Regions from separate parts of the Shewanella sp. M16 genome, predicted to be linked through region 2. Evidence: predicted binding sites of a transcription regulator. Region 2 holds the regulator's gene; each other region holds the start of a gene.
The links. The regulator sigma-54, encoded in region 2, starts transcription at its own class of promoters, with help from an activator protein. The targets are predictions, from matches to a motif close to GTTGGCACGNNNNTNGNNT.
Positions count from the first base shown of each region.

Region 1 (4,243 bases), on a different contig from region 2:
CGTTTTCACTTTAATGAGCATGGCGGGAAAATTCACTGCTGTCGGTTGGTTCAGTAATGTGTTCGCCAGCGCATTGGCACTCAGTAACGCAGGTTGCAAATAGGCCCTATTTTGGCCGTTGATTTGGGCGCAATCACCTAGCGCATAAATATGGGCATCGTTGGTTTGTAAGCATTCGTTAACGACGATACCTTTATTGACCTCTAGCCCCGCATGCTGGGCAAGTTGACTGTTAGGGAGAAGTCCCGCTGCACAGATAACCGCATCACAAATAAACCGCTGGTCATTATCTAGGCACACAGAGATACTGCCATCTTGGTGTTGCAGTTGGCTGACTCGGGTTTGCAATTGCACTGTGACGTTATGCTGCGTTAGTACAGCGGTCAGTTTGTGGCTTAACATTTCGGGTAGCATATTCGGCATTAAGCTCGCTTGTGGATCGACCAAAAATACTTGCTTACCTGCAGTTGCTAAGTCCATTGCCAGTTCAACTCCGACCAAACCCGCACCGATAACTAGTACTCTCCTCGCGCCATGGATGTCTGCTTCGCAGGCCTGATACTCCATTAAGCTGTTAACTGTGTGGATGATATCGACGCCATCCCCCTCTATAGGTGGAATAAAGGGCCGTGCACCTGTGGCAAGCACTAATTTTTTGTACGCAATTTCGCGTCCTTGATGGCAACAGACTACCTGACGAACTTTATCTATTTTTATGACTTCACAGTGATTTATCACATCAATTTGTTGCTCATGTGCAAATTCAGTCGCGGTCAATTTTATGAGGTCTGACGCCATTTTTTTAAGGCTAAACACATGGCTTAAATCTGGTTTATGGTATTCGTCACCAGAGTCGGCTGTGATAACTGTAATCGGTTGTTCGCGGTTTAAACGTCGCAGTGTTTTGACTAGCTGATATGCCGCGAATCCACTGCCGATAATGACGATTGGCTTAGGCATTAGTCACCTCATGTTTTATGACAGCGAAAACGCTTTTACCTAGGCCACATTCGGGACAGAGGAAGTCTTCGGCCACTTGAGTCCAAGGTGTGCCAGCAATGACATCTTGATTAGGTTCTCCTTTTTCAGGGGCGTAAACCCATTGGCAAACGGTGCAAATCATTGATTGTGTATCATTTAATTCGCACGCTTTTGTTGCAATCGGTGCCGTCACAGGGACGTTATTAGTAGCAGTATTTTCAGCTGTTTGACTGGCCGTGGTGGCTTGACTAGGTTTTGACATGACTTGATTAATGATAGAGCGACTATTAGCGCTATCGAGGGGACGCAATGCCCATTCTCGCGCGATTCGCTGGCCGTGCTGACGGCATTCTTGCATCGCATCACGATCGGGACGCCATTTGACTTTTAATCCCACCGAGGTTTCAAAACCAGCATCCATCAAACGAGTGTGAATTCTATCGACTGCGCCGCCATTCCAGCCATAACTACCAAAAGCTGCCGCCTTTTTATTGCGAAAACGCAGGCCCGTAATTTCTTCAAGCATGGCGGCAATTTTAGGCATCATCACATTATTCATGGTGGATGAGCCGACTAAAATACCTTTTGACCTAAATGCCTGTGCAAGGATTTCGTTTTTATCATGACGTGCGACGTTATACACTTTTACCGCTACATTGGGGTCAACATCATGGATACCTTGAGCAATACCGTCGGCCATCATGCGAGTATTATTGGACATAGAGTCGTAGAAAATCGTGATACGGTCTTCTTGATAAGCGTCGGCCCAAGCTAAATATTGGTGAATAATTTGGGCTGGATTATCACGCCACACAATGCCGTGTGAAGTTGCGATCATATCTACAGGTAAATTAAAGCTTAATACTTCGTGAATTTTAGCCGTCACTAGGCTGCTAAAGGGTGTTAAAATGTTTGAGTAGTATCGTAGGCATTGTTCCATTAATTCATTTTGATCAACCTCATCATTGAATAAATGTTCGTCGCAATAGTGTTGGCCAAAGGCATCGTTACTGAATAAAACCGCATCTTCGGTGAGGTATGTCATCATGCTATCTGGCCAATGCAACATAGGTGCTTCGATAAATATCAGTTGCTTACCATTGCCTATCGCTAAACTATCCCCTGTCTTTACGGTAATGAAATTCCATTCTGGGTGGTGGTGATGTCCTACAATGGAGTCGACCGCATTTTCACTGCAGTAAATTGGAGTGTTAGGAATTTTGGCCATTAATGCAGTCAGGGCGCCTGAGTGGTCTTCCTCTGCATGGTTCATCACAATATAGTCTATGTCGGTTAAATTAATTTCAGCTTCAAGATTTTGTAAGAATTGCTGGCTAAACCGATGATCAACTGTATCAATTAACACGGTTTTTTCTTCACGGATAAGGTAGCTATTGTAGCTTGTGCCTTTAGTTATCTTGTACTCAGTACCATGAAAATCTTGCACTTCCCAATCGCGTTGGCCCACCCAGTGGATATTGTTTTTTACATGAATAGTCATAAATACACCTGTGATAATTAATAATGAATGCGCTACGTAAATCTTGCTTATTTAGTTAAATCTCTTATTGCACTCACTATGCCAACATCCTAAGGTGTTGATTTTTATTGGTATTAGCGTATTTCAACATTTTAAATCACTTGCTGATGTCATAATGACAATTTGATATTAGTCAAATTGACATTACACTGTTGTCAATATGACTTTATTTGACTGTGGATGTGCTATGAGTGCCCATGCTGATTTAACTCAGTTAGCCTTAGATTTAACTGTCGGCGTGTCGACGCAAGACAGATTTGAGCGTTTGTTGGCAGTGGTCAGGCGGCGTGTCAATTGTGATGCTGCGGCATTATTGGCATTTCGGGAGCAGCAATTTGTCCCCTTGGCGATAGATGGGCTCTTTGCCGAAGTGTTAGGGCGGCGCTTTCAAATTAGTGAACATCCGAGATTAGAGGCTATCGCCCGTGCTGGCGATGTGGTTCGTTTCCCGGCCGACAGTGAACTTCCTGATCCGTATGATGGTTTAATTCCACATCATAGTGCGAACTTACATGTACATGCTTGCATTGGTTTACCACTAATCGCGAACGATCGCTTAATTGGGGCGCTCACCATTGATGGTTTCAACCCTCATCAGTTTGATGATTTTAGTGATAGCGAGTTGCGTGTGATCAGCGCACTGGCCGCAGCCAGTCTTAATACTGCGTTATTGATGCAACAGCTAGAATCCCAAGTTGTTGAAGTTTCCAATGGCACAGAGGTGCTCAATCGTCCTGCTAGTCAGCAGGAGATCATAGGGCAATCCACACAGATCCAATCGCTAAAGCAGCAGATAAGTGCCGTGGCAGGCACTGATTTATCGGTATTAATTACCGGCGAAACTGGCGTGGGTAAGGAGTTAGTGGCCGCGGCGATACATAATCAATCGACCAGAGCCGATAAATCACTTATCTATTTGAACTGCGCTGCACTGCCGGAGTCCGTCGCCGAAAGCGAGTTATTTGGGCATGTAAAAGGGGCATTTACGGGAGCAATCAGTCATAGGCAAGGTAAGTTTGAACTCGCTGACAAGGGGACCTTGTTTTTAGATGAAATCGGGGAGCTTCCCTTGGGGCTGCAAGCTAAGTTATTGAGGGTTTTACAATACGGTGAATTACAGCGAGTTGGCAGTGATAAGAGCCTAAAAGTGAATACTCGGATTATTGCCGCCACTAATCGAATTTTGCACCAAGAGGCAACGGAAGGGCGCTTTCGTTTCGATCTTTACCATAGGTTGAGCGTATTTCCTATCCACGTAGCACCATTAAGAGAGCGTGGGCAAGATATTGTTATGCTGACAGGTTTTTTTCTTGAACGTTGTAAAGCGAAGTTAGGACTCACCCATATCAATATCACACCCGCAGCGCAGCAGTTATTAGAGCAATACACATGGCCGGGTAATGTGCGTGAGCTAGAGCATGCGATACACAGGGCTGCGGTGTTGGCGAAAGCCGAGCTAAAAACGGCTTACATCAGCTTAAGTGATAAACATTTTCAGCTCGATTCTTTGATGAATCAAGCACACAGAACAGTCGACGAAGATAGGCCATCAGATGCCGCAACGCCAGCCATTGAATTAGCATTTAGGTCTGAGTCGGCCTGTCGTGAGCGACAATCGCAAGATAATTCCAGTGTTATGCTGGGGCTTAAGGCTGCGACGGAGAGATATCAGCGTCAACTTATTCGTCAAGTTTTAGCCGCGAATCAACAAAATTGGGCTGC
Region 1 is NZ_JAGTUL010000013.1:119,420-123,662, reverse strand. It holds gene norW (NADH:flavorubredoxin reductase NorW) at 1-960, opposite strand, end outside; gene norV (anaerobic nitric oxide reductase flavorubredoxin) at 953-2,482, opposite strand; gene norR (nitric oxide reductase transcriptional regulator NorR) at 2,709-4,243, shown strand, end outside.
Region 1: norV (anaerobic nitric oxide reductase flavorubredoxin) is a predicted target of sigma-54. The motif match lies at 2,550-2,568, and genes of this name have one in related genera.

Region 2 (4,243 bases):
GAAGCAAAATAACGTATTACTTGCCAGCCTAATGCTAATTATGAGCATGAGTGCTTTCGCGAAAGTCGGCGACTTAAAGCAAGAAGTCAAAATTAAAGCTGTGAGCCAAACTGCGGATATCAAAAACAACCAGATCATCTTCTTTGGTCCGGTGGAAGTTACCCAAGGCTCAATAAAAATCCAAGCAAATGAACTGCGTGCATTTTCCGCTGAAGGTGAAAATAGCAAAACTTTGGTCGCCACAGGCAACCCTGCTACGTATAGCCAGATATTAGACGATGGCCGTCCTGCATCGGCTAGCGCGAAAGAAATTCGTTACGATATGGCAAGCCGCACCTTAACGCTGAAAGGTATGGCGTCATTAGATCAAGCGGGTAGCCAAGTTACAGGCAATTTAATCCGCTATAACATGATTCAACAGAAATTGATGGCCGAGAGTACTGGCAGTGGTGACGATCGCGTGATCACTATTATTCAGCCTGAAAACTATCAAGATGATGCTAAATCAGACGCTCCGGCGGATAAACCTGTAAAAAAGCAGGACTCTAAATGACCCAAATCACCTTAAGAGCACAAAATCTGGCGAAAAGTTACAAGAGTCGCCAAGTGGTTAAAGACGTCAGTCTGACGGTAAAAACCGGTCAAGTCGTTGGCCTACTCGGTCCAAACGGTGCAGGTAAAACCACGACCTTTTACATGGTTGTCGGGCTAGTGAAGAGCGATAAGGGACATATCTTTATCGACGATGATGATTTAACCGCAGATCCTATGCATCTGCGTGCCCGCAAAGGCATAGGTTACTTACCGCAGGAAGCCAGTATCTTTCGTAAGCTAACTGTTCATGACAACATCATGGCCGTACTGCAAACTCGTAAAGAACTTAAAAACGAAGAACGAGAAGAAGAACTAGAACATCTGCTCGAAGAGTTTCATATCACCCACATCCGTGACAGCCAAGGCATGTCATTGTCGGGTGGCGAACGTCGTCGCGTCGAAATTGCGCGGGCTTTAGCCGCTAATCCTAAGTTCATTTTGCTCGATGAACCGTTTGCCGGCGTCGATCCTATTTCGGTTATCGACATCAAGAAGATTATCGAACAACTCAAAAGTCGCGGCCTTGGCGTACTGATCACAGACCATAATGTCCGCGAGACATTAGATGTATGTGAACATGCTTATATTGTGAGTCACGGAAACCTGATTGCCGAAGGAACTCCAGCAGAGATCTTAGACAATCAGCAAGTTAGGGCTGTGTACTTAGGTGAACAATTCAGGCTATAGTTAATCGAGCGAAGCCAATGGAGGCAATTTATACCGCCATTGGGCTTCACTCAAGATAATAATAAGCGACCTCATCCAACAATAATAACGTAGGGATCAGCGGTAACATGAAAGCGTCACTCCAGCTCAAACTGGGTCAACAGTTAACCATGACGCCACAACTACAACAGGCTATACGTCTGTTGCAACTGTCGTCATTAGAACTGCAGCAAGAGATCCAGCAAGCATTAGATTCTAATCCCCTTCTCGAGCTGGAAGAGGATCAATTCGACGCCACTAAAAACCCTGTAAACCAAACGCTATCCGATACGGATTTCAGTGAATCTAGCACTCTGCCACCAGAAAAAGACAGCTCCACCATAGACACGGCAGAGTCGCTAACCAAAGAATCCATGCCCGATGAGCTCCCCATGGACACCACATGGGATGAAGTGTTTACCGCCTCCCCAAACTCAGGCCCCGGCGGCAGTCGTGAAGACGATATGCCCTTCCAAGGCGAGACCAGTGAAGGGTTGTACGAACACTTAGAATGGCAAAAAAACCTCACGCCGTTTTCTGAAACCGATTTAGCCATTGCCACCGCCATTATTGATGCCATCGACGATCAGGGCTATCTCACCCAAAGCACTGAAGAAATTCTCGAAGCCATGGGCAATCCTGAAGTTGAGCTTGACGAAGTCGAAGCCGTACTCAAGCGTATTCAGCATTTTGATCCCATAGGCGTTGCCGCCCGCGATTTAAGTGAATGCCTGCTGATCCAACTGTCGCATTTCGCCGCTGATACTCCCAACCTAGAAAACGCCCGTATGCTGATCAAAGATCATTTAGATCTGATCGCCGCCCGAGACTTTAGGTTATTGATGCGTAAGACTAAATTAAAAGAAGATGAATTAAGGGATGGTATAGCACTTATCCAAACCCTCAATCCTCGCCCAGGTTTGTTGATCACGCCCAATAATGACGAATACGTTATCCCAGATGTGTCTGTGTCGAAGAAAAATGGCCGCTGGGTTGTTGAGCTTAATCCTGACTGCATGCCCAAAATCAATGTAAATCAACATTATGCTTCTATGGCACGCAGTACCAAAAACCAAGCCGATAGCCAATTTATTCGCGGCCATCTGCAAGAGGCTAAATGGTTTATTAAGAGCCTAGAAAGCCGTAACGATACTTTGCTTAAAGTTGCTAATTGCATAGTGCAATATCAGCAAGGTTTCTTTGAGTACGGTGAAGAAGCCATGAAGCCTATGGTGCTTAACGATATTGCCGAAGCGGTAGAAATGCATGAGTCCACCATCTCACGGGTCACAACTCAAAAATACATGCATACCCCTAAGGGACTTTTTGAACTAAAATACTTCTTCTCTAGCCACGTCGGTACTGACGATGGTGGTGAGTGCTCATCCACAGCAATCAGAGCCTTTATAAAGAAACTGGTGGCAGCGGAAAACCAGAAAAAACCATTAAGCGATAGTAAGATGGCACAACTTCTGGCAGAACAAGGGATCAACGTAGCCCGCAGAACCATTGCGAAGTACCGAGAGGCTATGCTTATTCCACCTTCTAATCAGCGTAAAAGTTTATAACCTACAGTGGATATCGGAGGACGTTTCTATGCAAATAAACCTAAGTGGGCACCATATCGAAATTACCGAATCGTTACGTGCATATGTAGAAGAAAAGTTTTCAAAACTTGAACGCCATTTCGAACAGATCAATAATGTGCACGTTGTGCTCAATGTTGAGAAAATGCAACAGATTGCCGAAGCGAGAATAAACCTCATAGGTGGTGAAGTTTTTGCTACTTCAGAGCATGCTGACATGTATGCCGCTATAGACGCCCTGATTGACAAGCTTGACCGTCAGGTTATTAAACACAAAGAGAAGTTAACAAAACACTAATAATGGAACTTTGTACCATACTGCGGCCGGAGTGCACTACCTGCGCCACTCCGGGCAGCAAGAAAAAGGTACTGGAACTCATCAGCGACTTAGTCGCTGCCCAGTACCCGACCCTCTCATCTCAAGAGATATTCGAAAGCCTAGTGGCGCGCGAAAAGATGGGGAGCACAGGTATAGGTAACGGCATCGCCATTCCACATGGTCGACTAGCCGATATAGATCAGCCCATTGCCATACTAATTAAGTGTGAAGAGCCGATAGCATTTGATGCTATCGATAAGCAACCTGTTGATATTTTATTTGCACTACTGGTGCCTGCAGACCAATGTCAGCAGCACTTAAGTACCTTGTCTTGCATGGCCGAAAAGCTGAGCGACAAGCAAATATTAAAGCAATTACGCAAGACGCATGATGAAACGGAACTCTATCAGGTAATCACTGGATGAAACTGGTCATAGTGTCGGGCCGCTCAGGCTCAGGCAAATCTGTCGCCCTTAGGGTACTCGAAGATCTCGGCTATTATTGTGTCGATAACCTTCCCTTGCCATTGATTGGCAGTTTGCTTGAGCAACTCAAAGGCAGTAACGATCTCGTCGCCATCAGTGTCGACGTGCGTAACATGCCTGAGCAGGATAAGGTCTTAGTGAAACAACTCGCTAGCCTACCACCAGATACTGAGTTAACGAGCTTCTTCCTTAACTCCAGCGATAAAATTCTGCTCAAGCGTTACAGCGAAACCCGTCGTTTGCATCCTTTGTCGAAGAGCCGAGTCTCTTTGCAAGAAGCGATAAAGCTGGAGGGAAAACTGCTCGAGCCTATGTCAAAACTGGTCGATCACTACATAGATACGTCGAATTTGAATATCTATGATTTAAGTGACCAAGTCAGACAAATTCTCCTTGGTAGTGTCGATAAAGAACTCGTGATCAACTTCGAGTCCTTTGGCTTTAAGCACGGAATGCCCACCGAAGCCGACTTTATGTTCGATGTGCGCTTTCTGCCCAATCCCCACTGGGAGCTGGCGCTGCGGCCATTGACTGGCTTAGATGAACCCGTAGCT
Region 2 is NZ_JAGTUL010000009.1:125,877-130,119, reverse strand. It holds gene lptA (lipopolysaccharide transport periplasmic protein LptA) at 1-553, shown strand, start outside; gene lptC (LPS export ABC transporter periplasmic protein LptC) at 1-12, shown strand, start outside; gene lptB (LPS export ABC transporter ATP-binding protein) at 550-1,281, shown strand; gene KFE26_RS08340 (RNA polymerase factor sigma-54) at 1,389-2,867, shown strand; gene hpf (ribosome hibernation promoting factor) at 2,896-3,183, shown strand; gene ptsN (PTS IIA-like nitrogen regulatory protein PtsN) at 3,186-3,629, shown strand; gene rapZ (RNase adapter RapZ) at 3,626-4,243, shown strand, end outside.

Region 3 (4,243 bases), on a different contig from region 2:
CACGCATTAATGTGCAAGTTTAATCAGCCCGCATTTTTGACCGTAACAAACTCAGGATAGGCATCAATACCGCAGTCAGAAGCATCCATACCGTTGTATTCTTCTTCCTCAGTCACACGGATCCCCATGGTTATCTTAATCACATACCAGACTGCAAATGATGAGCAGAACACCCAAGTGAAAATGATCGCTGCACCCGTCAACTGTCCGGTAATAGTTGCATTAGCATTGGATAATGGCACACACATTAAGCCGAGGAAACCAGCCACACCGTGTACTGAAATCGCACCTACGGGATCGTCGATCTTAATGCGATCTAAGCCCACTATCGAGAACACCACCACGCCGCCCGCCACTAAACCAATCACACCCGCCATTAACAATGAAGGCGAGAGAGGATCGGCCGTAATCGCCACTAATCCAGCCAAAATACCGTTAAGGATCATGGTCAAATCCGCTTTGCCCCAAATCATCTTACACACTATAAGCGCAGAGATAGCACCAAAAGCAGCTGCAGTATTGGTATTCACAAACACTTTCGCCACTGAGCTTGCATTCGCCGCATCCGACACCATTAATTGCGATCCGCCGTTAAAGCCAAACCAGCCCATCCACAGAATAAACATACCTAAGGTTGCCATTGGCAAGTTAGAGCCTGGAATAGGATTCACTTGACCATTAGGCCCGTATTTACCCTTACGCGCACCGAGTAATATTACGCCAGCAATCGCCGCGGTCGCCCCCGTCATATGCACAATACCGCTACCAGCAAAGTCTACAAAGCCCAGTTTAGCGATAAAACCTTGGCCCCAAGTCCAATAACCTTCTACTGGATAGATAACCGCTGTCATCACCACAGAAAAGAACAAGAAAGCCCACAACTTCATCCGTTCCGCCACAGCACCAGAGACAATTGACATCGCCGTTGCCACAAATACAACTTGGAAGAAGAAGTCAGATTCTAATGCATGGCTCGCATCTGCTGATTGCGAACCAATTAAGGTGCCAATTGACGGTAACCAGCCACCTTCAGTGTTATCCACATACATGATGTTATAGCCAACCAACAGATACATCACACAGGCAATCGCGTACAGCACAACGTTCTTAGTTAAAATTTCAGTGGTATTTTTAGAGCGAACTAAACCCGCTTCTAACATGGCGAATCCCGCCGCCATCCACATGACTAAAGCGCCAGAAATCAAAAAGTAAAAGGTATCGAGTGCAAAGCGTAGTTCAGTGACTGTGCCGCCTAATTTCGTTAATTCTTCCATTGTCAGCCCCTTATAGCGCTTCAGTATCAAGTTCACCCGTACGGATACGGATAGCATGTTCTAAATCAACGACGAAGATCTTACCGTCACCAATTTTCCCCGTATGGGCCGCAGTGGTAATGGCCTCAATCAACATGTCGAGATTTTCAGCCTTAGTGGCAATTTCTAGTTTTACTTTTGGCAAAAAATCCACCTGATACTCGGCGCCGCGATACAACTCTGTATGCCCTTTCTGACGGCCAAAACCTTTCACTTCGGTCACCGTCATGCCCTCAATACCAATTCCGGCGATAGCTTCACGGACATCATCCAACTTAAACGGCTTGATGATAGCGCTGACTAGTTTCATCCTGACCTCCAAAAAAACGCGATTGTTATTAACTTGTATCAAAGGTAATTCAATCATTAGGCCAACAATTTAATCCATTGATTATTATTGATTTAAATTGTTTAACACTATTTTTTAAGGTTAAAAATGCACCATAATCGAGCACTAACTGGTGCGATGCACTCTTTTAGTGAGCAGTTTAAGTGCGACAGCTATTCGACCTTAGGCCTATTGGTAACAAGGTTAAATTAGGGTCTACTGGGGGAAGCGTAAATCGAGATGAAATCTGAGCATCACAACACAAGCTCTTAAACAAAAGCGAAGATCATCACTAAGACAATCATCAAGCGCAGAAGGAAGGCCCGATGTTAAAACCAGAAGAATGTGTTCTCGTTATCGTCGATGTGCAAGGAAAACTTGCACAAATCATGGATAACAGTGACAAGCTGCATCAACAACTACAGACCTTAATCCAAGGCGCACAATTATTTGAAATTCCAATACTGTGGTTAGAACAGCTACCCGATAAACTCGGAGCAACTAGCCCTGAGCTGCAAACTTTACTTGCGAAAACAAGCTCACCCATTGCCAAGCAGCATTTTAGCGGCTGGCACTGTGACGCGTTTGCAAAGGCATTAACTAAGACGAATCGCAAACACGTCATACTCGCGGGTATTGAAACCCATGTGTGTGTTTACCAAACCTGTTGTGACCTTATCGAACAGCAATATTCGGTGCATCTCGTCGCAGATGGCGTCTCGTCACGCAGTGCCGATAATAAAAAACTGGGTATTCAGATGATGACGGCCAGAGGCGCCTTATTAACTAACGTGGAATCGCTATTATTTGAATTACAACATCAAGCCCAAGGCGAGCGCTTTAGGGCATTATTAAAACTGATCAAATAGCGACTTAGCCCGTGGTATTTCTTCAGCCAGCATGACCAACGCCTGACATTACTCGATATTTTTTTCCATAAAAAAGCCCCCGCTGAGTCAGCGAGGGCTTTTATTTACATGAGGGGTTAGCTCATATTGAAAACTCAACCGCGATTGATTAAAACCTACTTATAAGTGGCTTCGCGTTTTTTCGCTTCTTCATCCCACTTAGGTAACATGTCTTTCTTGAATGCTTCTTTCTCTGCATTCATCTTATCCATATCCATACCTAAGGCTGCTTGTGCCTTAGCTTTGGTAGAGATATCAGGAATAGCGATTGGATCTGTGATGCCTTTTTTCGCTAATAACTGTGCTAACTTAACTCGGGCATCGGCCGCTTTATTCACTGAAGTACCTAAAACACGTAGGGCTTCTTCAGGAGCATGAGCAGCAACACCATGGGAAGCAATCGCTAAGTCCCAGCGCCATTGAGCATGACGGATATCGGTCAAGATAGGCTTCATTTCAGCTTCAGTTGCACCCAATTCCCACGCTTTAGCAGCTTCGAAGTGCGCTTTCACTAATTGCTCTTCCGCTTTCAGTTTCATTTCTTTAACTTTAGCTTTACGTTCATTAGTGACGCCAACTAAGAATTCTTTCGTTTGGCTATGGCAAGTTGCACAGGTTTCTTCGAAACGGTCAAATGGATTACCCACTTTATGATCGGTAAATTTCTTACCTTCAGGGCTAGTCACTTTTGGCATATGGCAGTCAACACAACTGACATTATTTTTACCATGAATACCCAGTTTCCACGTTTCATACTCTGGATGTTGCGCTTTTAACATAGGTGTTTTAGACAGCGCATGAGTCCAATCGGAGAACTCGATACCGTCGTAGTAAACTTCCATCTGGTCAACAGTTATGCCCATATCCCAAGGGAATTTGACGAAACCTTTTTTGTCTTCTTTTTTCTCAAAATAGTATTCAACGTGGCACTGACCGCACACCATAGATTGCTTGTCTTTCTTCGAAGCTTTATCAAATGGCGTACCGATAGCATCCATTGCACGGTCTACATAAGGACGAGAGATCCGCAGTTTTGGTGAACCTTTTTCATGACAATCACCACAGCCAATGGTGTTAGTGACTTCAGGGCCACCCTTAGCCCATTTACCTTTGAAGTAGCCATCTTCACCTTGCTCTTCAATTAAGCGAGGTACATCAGGGCTCTTACAGCTCCAACATGCCATAGGCAATGGACCATCTTCCGCATTTTTCGGCGCACCAGTACGTAGGGTATTACGCACGTCGGTCACGGCATACATATGGCCGCGAGGAGCGTTGTAATCTTTTGCGAATGCATAGCCAGCCCACAGGATCACCATATTAGGATCCTGCCCAATCGCATCGACAAGTTCTTCACTCTTTGCGGTATCATGCCAGCTATTATATTGATTCTTAAATTTATCTTTATAAACTTCGTTGCGAGGCTCTGTTTTATCACTCGCCATTGCGCCCGCTGCCATGAAGCTGGCGGCAACCAGTGCACTCAGTGCAAAGGACTTACCTGTCATCTTCTTCATCATCTCATCTCCGTGTTGCATTATTGTTGTAAATCACGACATCTCCATGGTCAAACTTAGTGATTTAACCCTGCTAAAAATATACCTCTTAGGGGGTATCTAGGTTGAAGTTTGCGCTAGATCAAAATGTAAAGGTGTTGTTGTTCACATTTCTATACTTTTGTTAATGTATTACAT
Region 3 is NZ_JAGTUL010000003.1:237,030-241,272, reverse strand. It holds gene KFE26_RS03545 (ammonium transporter) at 24-1,274, opposite strand; gene KFE26_RS03540 (P-II family nitrogen regulator) at 1,285-1,623, opposite strand; gene KFE26_RS03535 (hydrolase) at 1,968-2,510, shown strand; gene nrfA (ammonia-forming nitrite reductase cytochrome c552 subunit) at 2,666-4,069, opposite strand.
Region 3: KFE26_RS03540 (P-II family nitrogen regulator) is a predicted target of sigma-54. The motif match lies at 1,671-1,689, and genes of this name have one in related genera.